3 regions of the Martelella mediterranea DSM 17316 genome follow, and region 1 is predicted to be linked to each of the others. Evidence: predicted binding sites of a transcription regulator. Region 1 holds the regulator's gene; each other region holds the start of a gene.

The links. The regulator PhoB, encoded in region 1, activates phosphate uptake and scavenging genes when phosphate is short. The targets are predictions, from matches to a motif close to TGTCATNNANCTGTCAT.
Positions count from the first base shown of each region.
Region 2: a site for PhoB is predicted at 1,738-1,754, ahead of Mame_RS05545 (DUF1045 domain-containing protein). Genes of this name have one in related genera too.
Region 3: a site for PhoB is predicted at 1,862-1,878, ahead of Mame_RS27710 (DUF465 domain-containing protein). Genes of this name have one in related genera too.

Region 1 is NZ_CP020330.1:868,389-872,257, reverse strand. Features, by position in the region: gene Mame_RS03965 (NAD-dependent succinate-semialdehyde dehydrogenase) at 1-526, opposite strand, end outside; gene Mame_RS03960 (flavin-containing monooxygenase) at 802-2,406, shown strand; gene phoB (phosphate regulon transcriptional regulator PhoB) at 2,512-3,195, opposite strand; gene phoU (phosphate signaling complex protein PhoU) at 3,218-3,869, opposite strand, start outside.
Region 2 is NZ_CP020330.1:1,205,194-1,209,062, reverse strand. Features, by position in the region: gene Mame_RS05550 (alpha/beta fold hydrolase) at 50-841, opposite strand; gene Mame_RS05545 (DUF1045 domain-containing protein) at 971-1,687, opposite strand; gene Mame_RS26530 (hypothetical protein) at 1,828-2,181, opposite strand; gene adhP (alcohol dehydrogenase AdhP) at 2,168-3,193, shown strand; gene Mame_RS05535 (NAD(P)/FAD-dependent oxidoreductase) at 3,293-3,869, opposite strand, start outside.
Region 3 is NZ_CP020330.1:4,615,487-4,619,355, forward strand. Features, by position in the region: gene Mame_RS21495 (5-(carboxyamino)imidazole ribonucleotide synthase) at 90-1,163, opposite strand; gene purE (5-(carboxyamino)imidazole ribonucleotide mutase) at 1,160-1,669, opposite strand; gene Mame_RS27710 (DUF465 domain-containing protein) at 1,996-2,097, shown strand; gene Mame_RS21510 (DUF6665 family protein) at 2,194-2,547, opposite strand; gene Mame_RS21515 (MbcA/ParS/Xre antitoxin family protein) at 2,702-3,115, shown strand; gene Mame_RS21520 (RES family NAD+ phosphorylase) at 3,124-3,822, shown strand.

The DNA.
Region 1 (3,869 bases):
GGGCCGCGCCCGCCTTGCGCACGATCATCAGCAGTGGGAAGTTCCAGGGGGTGATCAACAGGCAGGGCCCGATCGGCTGATGCTTGACCACGACCCGGAAATCACCGCTGGAACTGTCGGAATAGGAACCGTGGATATGGGCGCTCTGCTCCGCGAACCACAACAGGAAATCGGCGGACAGCAGAAATTCCGCCCGCGATTCCGTCAGCGGCTTGCCGCTTTCGAGCGTCATGACCTTCGTGAACGCTTCCTCGCGCTCCATCATCAGACGGTAGGCCTTGTGCATGAGGTTGGCGCGGGCGCGCGGCGCAAGCTTTGCCCAGCCGGGCTGGGCCGCGGCCGCGGCATCAAGGGCGGCAAGCGCCTCGGCCGAGGTCGCATGCGACACCGACGCGACCGGCCGTCCGTTTGCCGGGTTCATCACCTGAAACTCTGACGGCCCTTCCACCCATTGGCCACCGATATAGAGCCTGCGATCGGGCATCAGAGCCTCGTGATCCGTGGAGAGCGGACTTTGCGTGTTCATGTCATACCATCCTTGGTGAAGCGGCGCTGGTCGCTGCCTTTTTAATATGTTCGTATTACGGTATTATAGGAATATGATCATGACAAGGGCATTTTGCGTCATTGACGATAATACCGTAATACCATATGAGTGTGTGAAAGCGAGGTCTGCGGCGCATTTTTTGCCGCCGGAAGCGTCAGGCTCAAAACCAAGCGCCGGCTCCGCGACCCGCTTAAGGATAAAGACCGGCGTGCGCCTTGCCGCCGCAAGATTTGACGAGAATGGGAGGTTTCACAATGAACGCGGTATCGCACAAACAGCTTGAGCTCGATGTCGCCATCATCGGCGCGGGCGTCGGCGGGCTCTACGCGCTGCACAAGACGCGCAACGTGCTCGGCATGAAGGCCGAAGCCTTCGATGACGCCGGCGGCGTTGGCGGCACATGGTACTGGAACCGCTATCCGGGCTGCCGGGTCGACACCGAATCGACCGTCTACACCTATTCCTTCGACCTCGACATGTTCCAGAACTGGGAATGGTCGGAGCGCTATGCCAAGCAGCCTGAAGTGCTGAACTATCTGAACGCGGTCGCCGACAAGCACGACCTGAAGCGCTCGATCCATTTCAACACCCGCATCGCCAGCGCCGAATGGAAAGAGGACGAGGGCCGCTGGCTCCTGACCACCACGGCCGGCGATACGGTGAAGGCAAAATATGTGATCGAGGCCGTGGGGCTTCTCTCCTCCTCCTATGCCCCGCAATTCCCGGATCAGGACAAGTTCAAGGGCGAGGTGCTACTCGCCTCGAAATGGCCGGACAACGCGCCCGACCTTCAGGGCAAGCGCGTCGGCGTGGTCGGAACCGGCTCGACCGGCATCCAGATCATCACCGCGCTCGCCGACAAGGTCGGCCATCTGCATGTGTTACAGCGCACCGCGCAATGGGTGGTGCCGCTCGGCATCGGCCCCTTCCCGGCCGAAACGCGCGAGAAGATCAAGGCCGATCCGCACGGCTTCCGCGACTGGGCGCTGAGCACGGCGGCGGTTTTCGGCTTTGACGAAAGCACCGTTTCCGCGCTTGAGGTCGACAATGAAGAGCGCAAACGCGTTTACGAAAAGGCCTGGAAAAAAGGCAATGGCTTCAGCTTCCTGCTCGAAACCTTCTCCGATATTCCGGTGACCGCAGAGGCCAACAAGACGGCGACCGACTTCATCAAGTCGAAGATCGACGCCATCGTCACCGACCCCGAAGTCGCCCGCAAACTGACCCCACGCGACTATTACGCCAAGCGTCCGCTGGCCGCCGACAATTACTACGAGACCTATAATCGCGACAATGTCACCCTCCACGACGTCAAGGCGGAGCCGATCGAGCGATACACCGAAAACGGGCTGATCGTCGGCGGCAAGGAGCTGGAACTCGACGTGGTGATCATGGCGACCGGCTTCGACGCGATGACCGGCAACTATCTGAAGATCGACACGATCGGGCGCAACGGCGTACGGCTGAAGGATGCCTGGAAGAACGGTCCGCGCGCCTATGCCGGCATGTCCATCGCCGATTTCCCGAACCTTCTGATGGTATTCGGACCCTTCAGCCCGTTCACCAGCCAGCCGCTGGTGCATGAATGGCAGGTCGACTTCCTGTGCGACCTGATCGAGAAGGCCGAACAAGGCAACAGCATCATCGAGACCACGAGAGAGGCCCAGGACGACTGGGTGCGGGTGTGCCAAGAAGGCATGGCCGGCACGCTGTTCGAAGTGACGGACAGCTGGATCAACGGCGCCAACATTCCCGGCAAGCCCAGAACCTCGATGTGGTACATGGGCGGCATGGGCAATTACATGACCGAAATGAACGCCATCCGCGACGACAATTACCGCGGTTTCGAAGTCCGCTGATCCCGGTCGCCGAAAACACGGGATCGCCCGGACTTCGGTACAATGGACGCTCCGGCGCGCAATCTCCGCCCTCAAGGGCGGAGATTGGCGGGGCCATGCGGCCCCTCACACCTCCATCGAATAGCCGGCGCCGCGCACGGTGCGGATCACGTCGGGCATTTGCGAGAAGTTGAGGGCCTTTCTGAGACGCCCGACATGGACGTCGACGGTGCGTTCGTCGACATAGATGTCGTGGCCCCACACACCGTCGAGAAGCTGGGAGCGGGAGAACACCCGGCCGGGCGAGGTCATCAGGAATTCGAGCAGCCGGAACTCGGTCGGCCCGAGGCGGACTTCCTTGGCCTTGCGGTGAACGCGGTGGGTCTCGCGGTCAAGCTCGATATCGCCGCATTTGAGCACGCTGGAAAGCACTTCCGGCCGGGCGCGCCGCAGGATCGCCCTGACGCGGGCCATCAGTTCCGGGGTCGAGAACGGCTTGACGACATAATCGTCGGCGCCGATCGCAAGACCGCGCACCCGCTCGCTTTCCTCGCCGCGCGCCGTCAGCATGATGATCGGCAGACGCTCGGTCTCGGGCCGCATCCGGAGCCTGCGGCAAAGCTCGATGCCGGAAACGCCCGGCAACATCCAGTCGAGCAGCAGGAGGTCCGGCACCCGCTCCTGCAGCCTGAGTTCGGCCTCGTCGCCGCGCGCGATCGTCTCGACTTCATAGCCTTCCGATTCAAGGTTGTAGCGCAGCAGGACGCTCAGCGCTTCTTCATCTTCGACAACTGCAATCTTCGGAACCATCTCGTGCCTCTGTCAAATGGTTTCAGGACTTGCTCTCGCCGGAGCCGACCGAGGGCGACATGTCGTCCTTCGGGCGTTCTCCCTGTGGCTGCGAGCCGGTGGCGATGTAGTAGATCATTTCAGCAATATTGGTGGCGTGGTCGCCGATGCGCTCGATGTTCTTGGCGCAGAACAGAAGATGCGTGCAGGTGGTGATATTGCGCGGATCCTCCATCATGTAGGTCAAAAGCTCGCGGAACAGCGAGGTGTAGATCGCGTCGATCTCCTCGTCGCGCTCGCGGATCGAATTGGCCTTGTCGGCCTGGCGCGAGGTGTAGGCGTCGAGCACTTCCTTGAGCTGCAGCAGCGCCAGTTCCGACAGGTGCTCGATGCCGTGGGCGAGCTTGCGCGGAACCCCGGTGCCCTGCACCGAGATCACCCGCTTGGCGGTGTTCTTGGCCATGTCGCCAACGCGCTCGAGGTCGGCGGCGATGCGGATCGCACCCATGATTTCACGCAGGTCCGCCGCCACCGGCTGGCGCCGCGCGATGGTGACGATCGCCTTTTCGCCGACCTCGCGCTCGGCCTCGTCCAGCGCCAGATCCTCGGCGATCACCTTCTCGGCGAGTTCGGTATCGGTGTTGACCAGCGCCACGACGGATTGCGAGACCATCTCTTCCGCCATGCCGCCCATT
Region 2 (3,869 bases), 340 kb from region 1:
CCGGCAGGAATCAAGGGGAAAAGCGCCGGAGCAGAGCCGGTGCCGCCAGTCAGGCCCGTGCGTGATTCCCGGTCTCGAAGAATCGCAGCGCCGTATCGGCAAAGTGAACGTTCGCATCATGCACGGGAACATGCTCGCCGCCGGGGATCACCCACAGGGCAGCATCAGGAATGCCGCGATAGAGATCCACCGCGATCTCGACGGGAAAGAAGCGATCGCGATCGCCGTGGACGACAAGCGTTCGCGCCGAGATCGCGGCAAGCTCTCCGGCGGTGAAATTCATGTCGTCACGATCGTCGCCGAGGGCGTTGAACTGGCCGATGAGTGTTTCGATCTGTCGATCTCCACGCGTTGCACATTCCCGATACATCGCCTGCACCGGCGCGGGCATGGTGGCAAACGAGGCGCGACGCATGATGGTTCTCGCCTGTTCGGGGAAATGCGTGGTCGCGCTCACCAGGACCATCGATGCGATCCGTCCGGGCTGGCTGGTCGCCATGTGCAGCAAGGTCATCCCGCCGGTGCTCATCCCCATGGCTGAAAAGCGGTCGACATTCAGCGTGTCGAGCAGCCGGAAAACATCGCCTGCCGCGTCGCGATGCGTGAAGGCGGCGACCGGATTGGTGGAATGCCCATGGCCGCGCAGATCGACGAGAATGAGCCGATGGCGCTTCGAAAGCGCCTCTATGAAGGGATACCAGTTCCGCACCGACCCGCCGAACCCATGCAGAAGCACAAGCGGCGCACCGGCGCCGTGTTCCTCATGGTAGATATCGATGTCGCCAAGCCGCGCGATCTTGCCGCGATCGAACTCCCGTTCCGGCGCATAAGTCTGAGGCAACGCAACCCCTCCCGCAGCCCGTGAAAACAGGCCGTTTCCGACAGTGAAGCATATGGCCGCGATAGCGGGAAACCTCGAAACGGCGTGTGCACAAGAATTGTTCTGGCACGGAGCCGGCGGCGAGCCTCTCTAGGCCGATTGCCGTGCCCGCAGCGCACCCATCGGATGCAGAGAATGGACGCAGAACGGCGCGCCGGGCTCCTCTTCGATGAACAGCGCGATATGATCGACCTCGACCGGCTCCAGCAGGATCGGCCCGAAAAACGCCGCGACCGAGCGCTCCATCCGCGCCATTTCGCTTGGGGAAAGAGGGCCGGTCAGCGGCATGTGGAAGGAGAAGGCGGCAAGCACATCCGGCTCGCCCCAGCGATGCAGATTGGCAAACTGCGCCGGCGTCAGCCCGGCCGAGGCCCGCCGCTCGATCTCGACCTCGGAAAGCGGCGCGCGGAAGGCGTCGAACTCGGTGACGATGCTGGCGGCAAGCGTATCGAGTGCGGGAACCGCCGTCATCGGCGCGAGCGCCAGGATATCGCGGCGATGAACGACCGTGAGCGGCGGCAAGGTGAAGGGCTGAAAGCGCATGGCAAAGCGCATCATCGCCTTCAGCAGCATGGATTCGTTCATGCCTTCGGTCAGATGAAACGGCGATTTCAGCATGCCCTGAAAGCCGTAGCGGCGCGGCAGAGCCGTGTGATAGGCGATCTCGGCAAGCGGCAGGCCGGCGATCATCGGCGGCTCGACTACCTCGCCGGAAAACGCGCTCCGCCCGATCCAGTTCGCGCCCACGATGGCGAGCCCGTCATGCGGCGACGGCGTAAAGCATATGGCATAGCGTTCGGCGGGCATCGCGGGTCACATGAGGAAGCGGTTTCTCGCCTCTGAGATAGCCGATTCCAATGACAGTGATACGACGGGCTTACCGTTTGCGGCGCTGCCAGGTGCGGCAATCTACACCATGGTCAATCCGGCAGCGCGGTCTATTCTGTTTATGCGCAATGCATCTGCATCACATCAAGATGTCGGCCATCCCGGACCGCGCAGACGATCTGTGGCGCAACTTTGCCGGCATCGGTTGAAATGACAGGCGCATGCCAACCGGGAAAGGAAGCGTCGTGCACTTCGGTTGCAAATATTCCCAATCCGAGAACGAACACCGCCACCTCCGGTGCGCCTTGAAGCAAGTTCGAACAGGCGTTGGTCAGCGCCTCGAAAACGATCGGTCCGTCAGCCCCGTGCTGATTGATCGGTCGACCCGAAGGCCGCCTCACCCGGCCACCCCCCTTTGCGGAAGTGCCTTTCCGCATTTTCTCAAGACAGGATTTTCCGATGGAAAAGACCATGAAAGCCGCCGTTGTCCGGCAATTCGGCAAGCCTCTGGTAATGGAAGAGGTCGCAGTCCCCTCGGTCGGGCCGGGCCAGATTCTCGTCAAGATGGCTGCAAGCGGCGTCTGCCACACCGACCTGCATGCGGCGGAAGGTGACTGGCCGATCAAACCCGAGCCGCCTTTCATTCCGGGCCATGAGGGCGTGGGACACGTCGTCGCCGTGGGCGCCGGCGTCAGCCATGTCAAGGAAGGCGACCGCGTCGGGGTTCCGTGGCTCTACACCGCCTGCGGCTGCTGCAAGCATTGCCTCGGCGGGTGGGAGACGCTGTGCGAAGCGCAGCAAAACACCGGCTATTCGGTCAATGGCAGTTTTGCGGAATATGTTCTGGCTGATCCGAACTATGTCGGGCACCTGCCTGACAATGTCAGCTTCACCGAGATTGCGCCGATCCTTTGCGCAGGCGTTACGGTCTACAAGGGCCTGAAAGTGACGGACACCAAACCCGGCGACTGGGTCGTGATTTCGGGCATTGGCGGGCTTGGACATCTGGCCGTGCAATATGCAAAGGCAATGGGCCTGAATGTGCTTGCCGTGGATATCGACGACGCGAAACTCGACCTGGCGAAACGACTTGGCGCAAGTCTGGCGGTCAATGCCCGCAATGCCGATCCGGTGGCCTTCGTGAAAAAGGAAATCGGCGGCGCGGAAGGAGTTCTGGTCACCGCCGTTTCGCCCAAGGCCTTCGAACAGGCGCAGGGCATGGTCCAGCGCGGCGGAACCGTATCGCTCAATGGCCTGCCGCCCGGCGATTTCCCGCTTCCCATCTTCGACACCGTGCTGAACGGTATCACGGTTCGCGGATCGATCGTCGGAACCCGGCTTGACCTGCAGGAGGCGCTGGACTTCGCCGGCGCGGGAAAGGTCAAGGCGACGATCAAGACCGACAAGCTCGAGAACATCAACGAGATCTTCGCCAAGATGCATCACGGCGAAATCGAAGGCCGCATCGTCATCGACTACCAGTGATCGCTGAGCCCGGCGAAGGCGATAATCGCTTTCCATCCGGGCACGGCCGAAGACAAACAGATAGAGCCATTTTGCATTTCAGAGAAAAGCGGAATGGCTCTATCGCTTTTCGCCGTGGGCACGTCGGCGGTAAATTGAAAGATCGTAGATATCGGGCAGCGGCGCAACCGGCTGGCCTGTGGCAAGCCGCACCGCGTGATCCGCCAGGCGATGGGCGATGCCGAAGCTGGTCTTGAAGCCGCCGCCGAGCGCAATCACGCGCGGCGCGGCATCGATCGCGCCGATCATCGGTTCGCGGTGGATGCCGCGTGGACGCAGGCCCGCCCAGCGTTCGACCACCGGCGCGTCCCGCAGCAGCGGCACGGCCTTGCGCGCGGCCGCGATCAGGGCGTCGAGGCGATGGTCGGTCGTCGCCGCATCCTCGAACGCATCCTCCGTGGTCGAGCCGACGGCGACACGACCGCCTTCATGGGCGATCACGTAAAGCCCGTCATCGAAGACGATCGGCCACGCGGGGTCGCAGTCTGCGGCAAAGAGTGCCGCCTGTCCCTTGACCGGGCGGCCGAGCGGTTTGCCGGCCGGCGCGAAGAACGGCTGAAGCAGCGGAAAGGCGCCGATGCCTGCCGAAACGATGATGCGCCCGAAGCCGACCCGTCCGCCATCGGCCAGATGGAGA
Region 3 (3,869 bases), 920 kb from region 1:
GTAAAGGCGGTCAGTATTGATATTCAAAGGCGCGCCTTGAAAAAGCGCGCCCGACAGTGGCCGCTACCTAGCGAATGATCGCCGCCAAGTCAACCGTCACGACGCTTTTCCAGAACGGTGACATGGCCCATTTTCCGCCCTGCCCGGGTTTCGGCCTTGCCATAGAGATGCACGAGCGCGCCTTCGGTCGTCATCCACTGCGGAATCCGCTCCATATCGTCGCCGACGATGTTGTGCATAACGCAATCGCTGTGGCGGACGGGGTCGATCAGCGGCAGGCCGCAAACGGCCCGGATATGCTGCTCGAACTGGGAGAGAACGCAGGCCGCCTCGGTCCAGTGGCCGGAATTGTGGACGCGCGGCGCGAATTCGTTGGCGATCAGCCTGCCGTCTCGGGCGACGAACAGTTCCAGCCCCAGCACGCCGACATAATCGAGCCCGATCAGAAGCCGCTCCGCTGCCGCGCGGGCAGCCGCGCCGGTCTGCGAAGACACATTGGCCGGGACGGTGGATGTCCGCAGAATGCCCTCGCGGTGCACATTTTCGGCCGGGTCGAAGCAAACGATCGTGCCGTCCATGCCGCGCGCCGCAATCACCGAGATCTCGCGGTCGAAATCGATCCACTCCTCGAAGATCGCGGGCGCGCCATCAAGCGCTGCAAAAGCGGCCTCCGGGTTATTGTCGCTGCCGTCAAACACCCACTGACCCTTGCCGTCATAGCCGAAGCGCCGGGTCTTCAACACGCCGCGTCCGCCAAATGTCTCGAGCGCCGCGGCAAGATCCTCGGCCGTATCGACCGCACGGAACCCGGCGGTGGCGATGTCGCTGTCGTTGAGGAAGGTCTTCTCGGTGAGGCGATCCTGCGAAACGGAAAGCGCGCGCGCCGGCGGGTAGACCGGCCGTTCGCCGGAGAGAATCGCCGCGCTTTTCTCCGGCACGTTTTCGAATTCATAGGTGATCACTTCACAGGCGCCGGCAAGTTCAAAAAGCGCCGCCTCGTCATCATAGGCCGCCACGATATGGCGGTTTGCGACCTGCGCGGCCGGGCAATCTTCCTGCGGTTCCAGAATAACGGTGCGGATCGAAAGCCGGGCGGCCGCCATGGCCAGCATACGGCCAAGCTGGCCGCCGCCGATGATACCGATGGTTTTCATGAAACTCATTCGTCCTTGTCGATGGGGTATTCGGCAACGCTTGCCGCCTGGCGCACGCGGTATTCATCCAGCCGGCCCGCAAGCTCGGGATCGGCAAGCGCCAGAACCGCTGCGGCCAGAAGCGCAGCATTGACCGCGCCGGCCTTGCCGATGGCGAGCGTTCCGACGGGTATGCCCGCCGGCATCTGCACGATCGACAACAGGCTGTCCTGGCCGGAGAGCGCGCGCGACTGAACAGGTACGCCGAAGACCGGCAGCGGCGTCAGCGCCGCCATCATGCCCGGCAGATGGGCCGCCCCGCCGGCGCCTGCGATGATGATTTGAAAACCCTCGGCGCGGGCGCTGCGGGCGAACTCATACATGCGGTCCGGCGTGCGGTGGGCGGAGACGATCCGCGCATCGTAATCGATGTCGAGAATATCGAGAATGTCGGCGGCGTTCTTCATCGTTTCCCAGTCGGACTGGGACCCCATGACGATGGCGACAGGCGGATTCTTGATCGGGCTCATCGGCATTCCATTGTTTCAACAAATTCGACGAATGTGGCACGCGCCGACCATGCGTCGTTTCGGGCGAAACACGCTCTAGCATCAATCGTTTTCGGTGAAAAGCAAGGCGCCGGGGAGATCACGCGTGCCAGGGGCAAAATGCCCTCACAAAATCACATTTCCGCCTTCGACAAACGTCTTCGATCATGGCATGCTGATATTGCACTTTGATGACGAGGCGCCGCATCCGGCGGCGCGAAACCAAAGGAAGGACGTGTGCAATGACAGTTCAGACGCATCTTGCCGCACTCGAGGAAAAACATTCCGAACTTGAGAGGAAGCTTCACGACATAATGGCTTCGCCGTCCAGCCACGACCAGGAAATCGCATCGATCAAACGCAGGAAACTTCACCTGAAAGACGAGATTGAACGCCTCCATCACTCCGCTACTTAAGACACCCCCCTGTCCTCAAACGCCCCGGCCCAAAACCGGGGCGTTTTTGTTTTGCGCAACGCGTTTCTGACCGATGGCTCGAAGCCCCCGCTATATTTAAACCCCGTCGTCCTTCTCCCGCTTCTTCATCACCCCGATCCTGAGCATCACCTCGCGCGGTATGTCGTAGGTCGATTTCAAATGGTGATCGGTGCGAAGTCCCAGATAATCGCGCTGGATGAACAGCGCGAAAGCGCGGTCGGCCGCCGCCTGCACCAGTTCGTCACGGTCCTGATTGGAGCCCGGCGTCTCGTCGTGGCGTCTGAGCGCTGCCAGCGCCTCCTCCAGCCGTCCGCCGATCCGCCCCAACGCCTGCGCCGTTTCCTGCATGATTTCGTATTGCAGGGCGTCCAGATCGGGATCGAGCGGCCTGCTGCTGGTGCCCGGCAATATCGGTTTCCTGGTGGCCATGATCTTTTCCTTGCGTCTTCCCCGAAGATCGGAAGATGAATGCACGAGGTCAAGGGTTTGAAACCAAAAGCGGGCCAACCGTAAATGTCCGGCAGACTTGTCATATGGCGTTATAAGACCTATATTTTGCCAAACTGCAATAACGGGATCAAACATGCCCCATCTGCAAGTAATCGAAAAAACCGCGCATCAGGCCGCCGCCCCCGAGATTACCGAGGCGGAGGGACAGGCGATGGCGCGGGCGACGGTCAATCTGTTTTCGCGCTGGCGGGTCAGCGACAGCCAGGCCTGCATCCTGCTGGGCGGGTTGTCGCCGCGCACCTGGGCGCGCTGGAAGGGCGGCGATATCGGGCGCATCCCCCGCGACCTCAAGGCCCGGCTTTCCAACCTGATGGGCATTCACAAGGCGCTCCGGATCATCTTCACGGACACGGACCGGGTCTATGGCTGGGTGCGGCGGGAAAACGCGGCTTTCGGCGGCGCATCGGCGCTTGACGTCATGCTTGGCGGCGAACTGACCGATATCATGCGGGTGCGGCGTTATCTCGACAGCATCCGGGGCGGCTGAGCTTGACCATGCCCGATATCGTGCGCGTGCGGTGGGCAAAGACCCACCGGATCATCCGTTCGCGTTTCCCGCCGATCGATCTGTTCGAGGATATCGCCGATCCGGCCGACTGGGACGCGATCCTGTCGGCCGAGGCCAAGACCAATCCGCGCGTCAGCCAGAGCGTCGGCATGCTCGATCTGGTGCCGCCCGAGCGCCGTGTTGCCGGAGAAGGCGCGTCATGGGCGATGGCGCCCTTCGTCCACACCTCGACGGACCGGCCGAGCCGGTTCAGTGACGGTTCGTTCGGCGTCTATTATGCCGGCGACCGGATCGAGGTCGCGCTGTTCGAGACCATACATCACCATGCCATATTCATGGCGGCCACGAACCAGACTCCCGGCTGGACTTCCGATTTTCGCGAACTCGTCGGCACGCTCGGCGCCGATCTCCACGATGTCAGCGACCGGACGCGTTTTGCCGAACTCTACGATCCCGACGACTATCGCAGGCCGCAGGCGCTGGGCGCGGAACTCCACGCGGAAAATGCGAACGGCATACTCTATCGCAGCGTCAGATATCCGGATGGCGCGGCGGTCGCCCTGTTCTGGCCGGATGTCGCCGGAATACCGGTGCAGGGGCAGCATTTTTCCTATTACTGGGACGGTGCAAACGTTGCCACGGTCAAGAACCTCGGCACCGGCGAGCTATTCGCCGTGGTCGATTAGAGCGCGTCCAGGAAAAGTGGATACCGGTTCTCCGTCCGGACGCACGT